2 regions of the Geodermatophilus sp. SYSU D00703 genome follow, and region 1 is predicted to be linked to the other one. Evidence: riboswitches for the same ligand, from Rfam matches in the RefSeq annotation. Region 1 holds a riboswitch; the other holds the start of a gene.
What was found. Region 1 has a riboswitch for cobalamin ahead of ACI782_RS16465 (CbtB domain-containing protein). Riboswitches for the same ligand answer to the same signal wherever they lie in the genome.
Positions count from the first base shown of each region.

Region 1 (4,367 bases):
CCAGCCCACCAGGAAGACGAGGGCGATGGCCACGAGCGCGATGACCGGCCACGGCACGGTCACGCCGAAGAGGTCGGCCAGGGTGGCCTGCGTCTGCACGGCGAGCAGGCCGTAGACCCCGATCTGCAGCGCGTTGTACGACACCAGCGCCAGCAGCGCGGCCGCCAGGCCCCAGGGCCGGCCGAGCCCCTTGGCGATGTAGGCGTAGAAGGCCCCGGCGCTGCCCACGTACCGCGTCATCCGGGTGAAGGCGACCGCGAACACCGCGAGGGTCAGCCCGGCGAACAGGTAGGCCAGCGGGGCGCCGACGCCGCCGATGAGGATCGCCAGCGCTGCGATCCCGGCCAGGATCGTGAGCGGCGCGGCCGCGGCGACGACCATGAACACGATGCTCCCGGTACCGAGGACACCGGGCTTGAGGTGTCCCTGGCCGGGCGCGTCGCCGGCAGCGGCAGGGGGCTGGGGTGGGGTCACGGTGGGTCCTTCCACGGCTCTCCGGGGCGCCTTATCCGAACGGCGTTCGGTTAGTGTGGGTGTGCGACACCTCACGGTCAAGGCATCCGCGAGGATCCGTGTCGACGTGCCCGTGCCGACCTCAGGAGGAGACGTGGTCCAGCGCCGCCGGCGACTGCTCGACGTGGGGATGATCCTCGACGCCGCTCTCGCGCTGGTCGACGAGCACGGACGCCTGACGATGAGCGAGCTCGCCGGGCGGCTCGGCGCGAGCGCCTCGTCGATCTACCACCACGTCTCCGGCCGGCGGGAGATCATCGAACTGCTCCGCGAGCGCTTCGCGGCGCAGGTCGAACTGCCGCCGCTGGACGACACCGACTGGGCCGCGCAGGTCACCACGTGGATGCACTCCTACCGCCGGGGGCTGGCCGCGCACCCCAACCTGATCCCGCTGCTCATCGGCCAGACGATGACCGCGGGCGCCGCGCTGTCCGGCTACGACCGCGTCGCGACCCTGCTGGCCGCGGCGGGCTGCCCCGCCGAGGAGGTGATCCTGTGGGTCACGGTGCTCGACTCCTACGCCGTCGGCGCCGCGCTGGAGCTGGCCTCGCCGGCTGACGTCTGGCAGAGCGGTGGCGGCGCCACGCCCGCGCTGGACGTCGCGGTGCAGGCCGGACCCCGGGGCGGCACCCGCGCCGACGGGGCCTTCGAGCTCGGCCTGAGCGCCCTGCTGACCGGCATGCGGCAGCGGTTCGGGCACGCCGCCCGGACTCCGGAGGCGGCGGGTCAGTAGGGACCAATGGCCCTGTGGCCACCTTCGGGGAGGCGACGAGCATGCGCTCCACCGGGTGCGCCGCGCGCTCCGCGCCGGGCACCGGGGCGCGGGGAGGGGCCATGCGACTGCTGCGGGCCGTGGTCGTCGGTGCCTTCGTCGTGGCGTCCGTGCTGTTCTCGTCCGGAGCCGCCACGGCCGACAGCGGGACGGCCGGCCGACTGGACGACTGTGTCTGGATCTGGTGGATCCCCTTCCCGTGCCACCCGGAGTGACCGCGACGGCACCCCTGCGCCGGCCCGGAGCCGCGGCGTTCCCGCCGGACCCGGCATGCTGATCCGGTGACCCCGTCGCCGCCGAGCGCGACCGCGCTGGCGGCCGCCGGCGCGCTCGGGCCCTTCTTCCGCGTCGAACCGGGGGCGGGACCGGGCTGGACGACCTGGGCGCGGCTGTGCGACGACCCCGTCGTGCTGCGCGGCCGGCTGGCCGAGGTGCGGGCGGTGCTCGCCGCGGGTCCGGGACGACCGGACGTCGAGCCGGCCGTGGCCGCCTCCCTCACCCACCTCGGCCTCGTCGCGCGGCTGGTCGCCCCGGTGCTCGGCACGGCCCTGCTGACCGGGTCCCTGCCCGTGGCGCCGGCCGCGCACGTGCACCTCCGGCTGTCCGGCAGCAACCCGCTGCCGTTGGCCGTGTCGGCGACGGCGGCCGTCGACGCGGGGAGCGCCGAGGAGGTGGCCGGCTCGTTCGCCGGGCACTGGCTGGCCCCGGTGGTGGCGCCGCTGTCCGGTGCGGTGCGGGCCTGCCACCCGGTGTCCCCGCGGGTCCTCGCCGGCAACACGACCTCGGCCGTCGCCGGGGCGCTGCGGATGGCCGCCGAGGCCCGCCCGGACCTGGCCGGCCGGGCCGCGGCCGTGCTCGACGAACTGCTCCGGGCCGGGCCGCTGGCCGGCACCGGGCGGCGTCGGGACGACGGCTCGTTCGTCCGCCGCTCCTGCTGCCTGTTCTACCGGCTGCCCGGCGCCGGGACCTGCGGCGACTGCGTCCTCGAGCGGCCCCGGCCCTCACCCGGTCGCGGTTCCGAGTAACGTGCGCGGCGCCGCAGTGTCTGGGAAGCCGGTGGGAGTCCGGCACGGTCCTCGCCACTGTGACCGGGGAGCGGACCCCCACGGCACCACTGGCCACGCACGGCGGCCGGGAAGGTCGGGGCGAGCGTCGATCCGGGAGTCAGGAGACCGGCTGCGGCGCGCACCACGTCATTCCACGAGGCATGGAAGAAAGGCTCTGTCGCTCATGACCTCCGCTCCCCACGCGCACGCCCCCGCGACCCGCACCCGGGTCGCCGTCCCGACCTGGGCCTGGGCCCTCGCCCTCCTCGCGCTCTTCGGCCTCTACCTCGTCGCGCAGGACAACGGCGCGGTGCTGTCCTCCCTCGGCGAGACCGCGCACGAGTTCTTCCACGACGCCCGGCACTCGCTGGGCATGCCCTGTCACTGAGGGCGGCAGGTGATGGCCGAGGTCCTCGACCGTCCCCGGACCGAGCAGCCGCCCCGCTTCGGGCAGCTGTTCAGCCGCCTGGTGCTCGCCGGCCTGCTCGCCGGCGCGCTGGCCGGCGTCTTCTCCCTGCTGGTCACCGAGCGGGCCATCGCGCCCGCGCTGGCGCTCGAGGAGGCCCGCGCGGCCGCCGGGGGCGGGGGCCACGAGCACGGCGAGGAGCTGTTCAGCCGCGGTGAGCAGCTGGTCGGCGGGTTCCTGGGCACCGTGCTGGCGGGGATCGTCCTGGCCGTGGTGTTCGCCGCCGTCTACGGCGCCGTCCGCCACCGCCTGCCCGGGCGGACCGACTTCGCCCGGGTCACGCTGCTGGCCGCCATCGGCTTCGGCGTCCTGGCGCTGCTGCCGGCGCTGAAGATCCCGGCGAACCCGCCCGCCGTCGGTGACCCCGAGACCGTCGGCACGCGGACGGCGATCTACGGCGGCGTCCTGCTCTGCGGCGTCGTCGCCGTGATGCTGGTCTGTGCTCTGGTCAGCGCGCTGCGCAGCCGCGGCGCGGGGTACCCCGCCACGGTCACCGCCGCGGTGGTCGCCACCGCCGTGCTGCTCGCGCTGCTCGTGGTCCTGGTGCCGGGCAACCCCGACACCGTCGCCGCCGACGTCCCCGCCGCCGTGGTGTGGGACTACCGCCTGGCCTCCCTCGGCCAGCTCGCCGTCCTCTGGACGGCGCTGGGGCTGGCCGGCGGCTGGCTGCTCGACCGGCTCCCGGCGCGCCCGCGCTGAGCCGCCGCGGGCGCACCGCCCGCAGCGACCAGGACCCGTGCCACCACCGGCACGGGTCCTGGTCGCGTGTCGGGCTCCTGACCGGCGCCCGCTCCGGAGGCCCCCGCGACGTCCGCCTCGCCGGCCGGGTCCGCACCCCCACGGATTAGGGGTCCGCCGACCCCTCGGACACGTGTGCCCAGGTCAGGGGCACGACCCCGATGCTGGTCCCGAGACGGGCCGGGGGGTCCGGACGACGCCGGGGGCGATGAGAGTGGAACAGGACCACGGGAGTGCGGGCGCCTGCCCGTTCAGCGGCGCGAGGGCGACGGGCGGGATGGCCCGCCGGGGCTTCCTCGCCGGGGCGCTGGCCACGGCGATGGTGCCCGCCGTCGGCGGACTCGGAGGCACGGCGCGGGCGGCCGAGGACCCCGTCCCGACCACCGAGCCGACCGCGCCGCCGCCGACCCCCGACGCGCCCGCCGAGACGGGGGCGCACGCCGTCGGCGACCCGCGCGGCGCGGACGTCGCCGTCCGGGTGGACCGGAGGGTGCAGGCCCGCTTCGGCCTGATGTTCCCGGACCTGCCGGCCTTCGCGCCCAGCGACGGGCTGCTGCGGGGGCTGGCCACGAGCATGAACGACGGCCTGCTGCCGCTGTCCGACGTCCGCCTGAGCGACCCCGCCGCCGACAACCCGGGCATCCCGGCCGGCTACATCTACTTCGGCCAGTTCGTCGACCACGACATGACGCTGGACAAGACGCCGCTGAGCACGCGGCTGCAGGACCCGCTGGCCATGCGGAACTACGACACCCCGTGGTTCGACCTGGGCAGCGTCTACGGCAAGGGCATCAAGGGCAGCCCGGAGCTCTACGACCCCGACCGCTACGGC
Region 1 covers NZ_JBJGYU010000017.1:57,606-61,972, forward strand. Annotated here, with positions in the region: gene ACI782_RS16445 (APC family permease) at 1-474, opposite strand, end outside; gene ACI782_RS16450 (TetR/AcrR family transcriptional regulator) at 608-1,246, shown strand; gene ACI782_RS16455 (hypothetical protein) at 1,348-1,500, shown strand; gene ACI782_RS16460 ((2Fe-2S)-binding protein) at 1,567-2,310, shown strand; cobalamin riboswitch at 2,308-2,480, shown strand; gene ACI782_RS16465 (CbtB domain-containing protein) at 2,516-2,719, shown strand; gene ACI782_RS16470 (CbtA family protein) at 2,732-3,496, shown strand; gene ACI782_RS16475 (peroxidase family protein) at 3,744-4,367, shown strand, end outside.

Region 2 (4,367 bases), on a different contig from region 1:
GCCGGCTCGCCGCCGATGATGGCCAGCGCCAGCGGCAGGCCCAGCGCCCCGGCGCGGACGACGGACTGCGGGTTGCCGCCCACGGCCACCCACACCGGCAGCGGGTCCTGCACCGTGCGCGGGAAGACCGGCTGGTCGACCAGCGCCGCGCGGTGCCGGCCGGACCAGGTGACCCGCGGCGAGTCGCGCAGCTGCAGCAGGAGGTCGAGCTTCTCGGCGAAGAGCTCGTCGTAGTCGTCGAGGTCGTACCCGAACAGCGGGAAGGACTCGATGAACGACCCGCGCCCGGCCATGACCTCCGCCCGGCCGTGCGAGAGCAGGTCGACGGTGGCGAACTGCTGGAACACCCGCACCGGGTCCTCGGAGGAGAGCACGGTGACCGCGCTGGTCAGCCTGATGCGCGTCGTCCGGACGGCGGCCGCGGCGAGCACGGTGGACGGCGAGCTGACTGCGTAGTCCGGGCGGTGGTGCTCGCCGACGCCGAAGACGTCGAGCCCGACCTGGTCGGCGAGCTCGATCTCCTCCAGCAGGTCCGCCAGCCGCTGCTCGGGGCTGGTCGTCGTGCCGGTGCACGGGTCGCGCAGGACGTCGCCGAACGTGTAGACCCCGAGCTCCACTGCCACTCCCTGCCGTCGGTTGAACGGTCAACCACCCGGGACGACCCCGGATTCCCCTCCGCCGGCACGGCGCAGCCACCGGGCGAGCAGCGGCGCGGTCAGCAGCATCACGAACAGCCGGAGCACCTGGACGGCGAGCACGAAGGTGGCGTCGGCGCCGCCGTCCTGGGCCGTGGCCAGCACCGCGTAGAGCCCGCCGGGCGTGGTGGCGAGGTAGGCGTCGAGCGCGCTGGCGCCCGTGGTGACGGTGAGGACCGCACCCAGGCCGGCGCAGGCGGCGATCAGGCCGAGGATGATCGCCAGGGCCAGCGGCAGCGCCCGCCCGATGGTGCGCAGGCTGTCACGGGTGAAGTTGAGCCCCACGGTCAGGCCGATCAGCAGGAACGCCGCCAGCTCCAGGGGCACCGGGACCTCCGCGCCCCGCGACAGGCCGCTCAGGTCCAGGGCGGCCGCCACGAGCATCGGCCCGAGCAGCGCCGGGACGGGGATCCGCAGCACCCGCGCCAGCGGGATGCCTGCCAGCAGGCAGACCGCGGAGAACAGCAGGTCGACCGGCCACCCGGGGCCGGCGTCGTCGACCACCGGGCCGCCGGCGCCGGGGGCGGCGCCGAACACCGCCGTCGCGGCCACCGGCATGAGCACGACGATGATCAGCACCCGCAGGTACTGGAGGACGGCGACCATCCGGTCGTCGGCGCCCAGCTCGCGGGACATCGCGGTGATGCCCGACGCGCCCCCGGCGATCATCGCGAAGGCGCCGGTCACCGGGCTGATGCCGGGCTGCAGCCGCATGAGCAGCCCTGCCAGCAGCGTCAGCACGAGCGTGCCGACCGTGACGGAGAGGACCGGCAGCCAGTCGCGGCCGATCGCGGCGAGGGTCTCCAGGTCGACCAGCGCGCCGATGGAGACCCCGATCAGGCCCTGCGCGGCGACCATCCCCGGGCGCGGGACCACCAGCCGCCGCCGTCCGGCCAGGCCCCGGACCAGGCCGGCGACCAGGCCGCCGAACAGCGAGGGCGAGGGCAGGTCGAGGGCGTCGAACAGGACGGTGGCCACGACCGCGGCGGCGAGCACGAGCGCCGCGTCCGCCAGCCGGGCGATGCGCCCCGTACCCCCCACGGTGCCCACTCTGCCGCCCCGGGGTGGCCCCTCTGCAGGGGCCCGCCGCGGGCCTGCGCGGTTCAGCCGCCGGTGATCCGCCGCAGCTCGGCGACGTGGGCGTCGAAGGCCACGCGGCCGGGCCTGGTGAGCGCGAGGCTGGTGCGCTGGCGCGAGGCGATGGTGGCCTTCTGCACCTTCACGTAGCCGGCCTCCTCCAACTGCTTCACGTGCTTGGAGAGCACCGAGTCGCTGACCCCCACGGCGTCGCGGACGGCGGCGAACTCCATGGTGTCCACCGCGGCGAGCAGGCCGCAGATCTGCAGTCGGGGCGGCGGGTGGATGACGGTGTCGAAGCGCGCAGCGACCGTGGTCACAGCGACTCCCGCATCTCGGCGACGAGCGCTCGGCCCCAGTGCCGGCTGAGCAGTGCCGCGGCGAGGCCGAGCACGGCGCCGGCCACCACCATCGCCCACCGCTGGTCGAGGCCCTCCGCCAGCACGAAGGCGGCGACCAGGACGGGGAGCACGATGGCGCACCACACCGCCATGGCGCGCCGGCCGGCGTTCACCCACACCCCGGTGATGTGCCGGTACGCCGGGACCAGGGCGCCCAGACCGCCCATGAAGACGATCACGGCCGGGAAGGTCACCCACAGCGAGTCGAAGGCGTAGGAGGACAGGAAGCCGAAGAGCAGCAGGCCCAGCGCGACGTCGCACCACCACGGCTGCAGCACCCGGTCGGCCAGCGCGGTCCGGTCCGCCCGGAGCGCGGCGAGCTGGGCGGCGGCGGTGTCCCGGTCGATCGGGTCGCTTTCCATGTCGGAAAGTATGGATCGTGGCTTTCCGATCCGTCAAGAGACGGGCGGGCTGTCGGCGAGCCGTGGCGGCGTGGTTGCATGACCGGGCCACAGCGACGGCAGTGGAGGAAGCCCGGTGCGATTCCGGCGCGGTCCCGCCACTGTGACCGGGGAGTACGCCCCCACGCTCGGCCACTGTCCCTCCGGGGGCGGGAAGGTCGGGGGCGGACGACGATCCGGCAGCCAGGAGACTCCCGCCGTCGTCCCTGCTCCCTCCGGGCGTGGACACCCGGGGAGGAAGGACCCCGGGTGACGTATCCCTTCGGCGCCGTCGTCGGCATGGACGACATGCGCCTGGCCCTGCTGCTCAACGCCGTCTCCCCTGCGGTCGGGGGCGTGCTCGTCCGCGGCGAGAAGGGGACGGCGAAGTCGACGACGGTGCGCGCGCTGGCCGCCGTCCTGCCGCCGGTGGACGTCGTGACCGGCTGCCGCTTCGCCTGCGACCCCGCCGCCCCGGACCCGGCCTGCCCCGACGGCCCGCACGACGCGGACGCCCCCGGGCAGACGCGGCCGGCCCGGCTGGTCGAGCTGCCGGTCGGCGCCTCGGAGGACCGCGTCGTCGGCTCGCTGGACCTCGAGCGGGCGCTCACCGAGGGCGTGAAGGCCTTCGAGCCGGGGCTGCTCGCCGCCGCGCACCGCGGCGTGCTCTACGTCGACGAGGTCAACCTGCTGCACGACCACCTGGTCGACCTGCTGCTGGACGCCGCGGCGCTGGGCACCGCCTACGTCGAGCGCGAGGGCGTCTCGGTGCGGCACGCGGCCCGGTTCCTGCTGGTCGGGACGATGAACCCCGAGGAGGGCGAGCTGCGCCCGCAGCTGCTGGACCGCTTCGGCCTGACCGTCGAGGTGGCCGCCCCGCGGGACCCGGCCGAGCGGGCCGAGGTGGTGCGCCGCCGGTTCGCCCACGACGCCGACCCGGCCGGCTTCACCGCGGCGTGGGCGGCCGAGGAGGCGGTGCTGGCCGCGCGGATCGCCGACGCCCGCGCCCGGCTGCCGCACGTCGTCCTCTCCGACGACGCGCTGCGCCAGGTGACCGCGGTCTGCGCCGCCTTCGACGTCGACGGGCTGCGCGCGGACCTGGTCACCGCCCGGGCCGCGATCGCGCACGCCGCCTGGTGCGGCCGGGACGCGGTGACCGAGGAGGACGTGCGGGTGGCCGCGCGGCTGGCGCTGCCCCACCGCCGCCGGCGCAACCCCTTCGACGCGCCCGGCCTGGACGAGCAGACCCTCGACCAGGCGCTCGAGGACGCCCGGCCCGAGGACGACGGCCCCGACGACGACGGCGGTGGCGGGTCGCCGCCACCCGGTGTCGGAAGCGATCCCGGCGGTTCGGGCGCCGATCCGGCGGTAGAGCCTCCGACACCGCCGCAGGAGGGCGGTGGTCCCGGACCGGCGCCGGAGCGGGCGGCCGTGGCGCCGTCCGAGCCGTTCCGCACCCGCCGGTTGGAGGTCCCAGGCGTCGGCACCGGCGCGGCCGGACGGCGCTCCCGGGCCCGCGCCGAGCGGGGCCGCGTCGTCGGCTCGACCCGCCCGAGCGGCACGGTGACCAGGCTGCACCTGCCCGACACCGTGCTCGCCGCCGCGCCCCACCAGGCGGCCCGCGGCCGCACCGGGCGGGGGCTGCTCCTCGCGCGCGGCGACCTGCGCCAGGCCACGCTGGAGGGCCGCGAGGGCAACCTCGTCCTCTTCGTCGTCGACGCCAGCGGCTCGATGGGGTCGCGGTCGCGGATGGGCGCGGTGAAGGGCGCCGTCCTGTCGCTGCTGCTCGACGCCTACCAGCGACGGGACAAGGT
Region 2 covers NZ_JBJGYU010000001.1:49,191-53,557, reverse strand. Annotated here, with positions in the region: gene ACI782_RS00270 (LLM class flavin-dependent oxidoreductase) at 1-617, opposite strand, end outside; gene ACI782_RS00265 (AbrB family transcriptional regulator) at 645-1,736, opposite strand; gene ACI782_RS00260 (transcriptional regulator) at 1,799-2,092, opposite strand; gene ACI782_RS00255 (hypothetical protein) at 2,089-2,535, opposite strand; cobalamin riboswitch at 2,641-2,767, shown strand; gene ACI782_RS00250 (putative cobaltochelatase) at 2,824-4,367, shown strand, end outside.
Region 2: it holds a riboswitch for cobalamin, as region 1 does, so the genes downstream of both, ACI782_RS00250 (putative cobaltochelatase) here and ACI782_RS16465 (CbtB domain-containing protein) in region 1, are expected to answer to the same signal.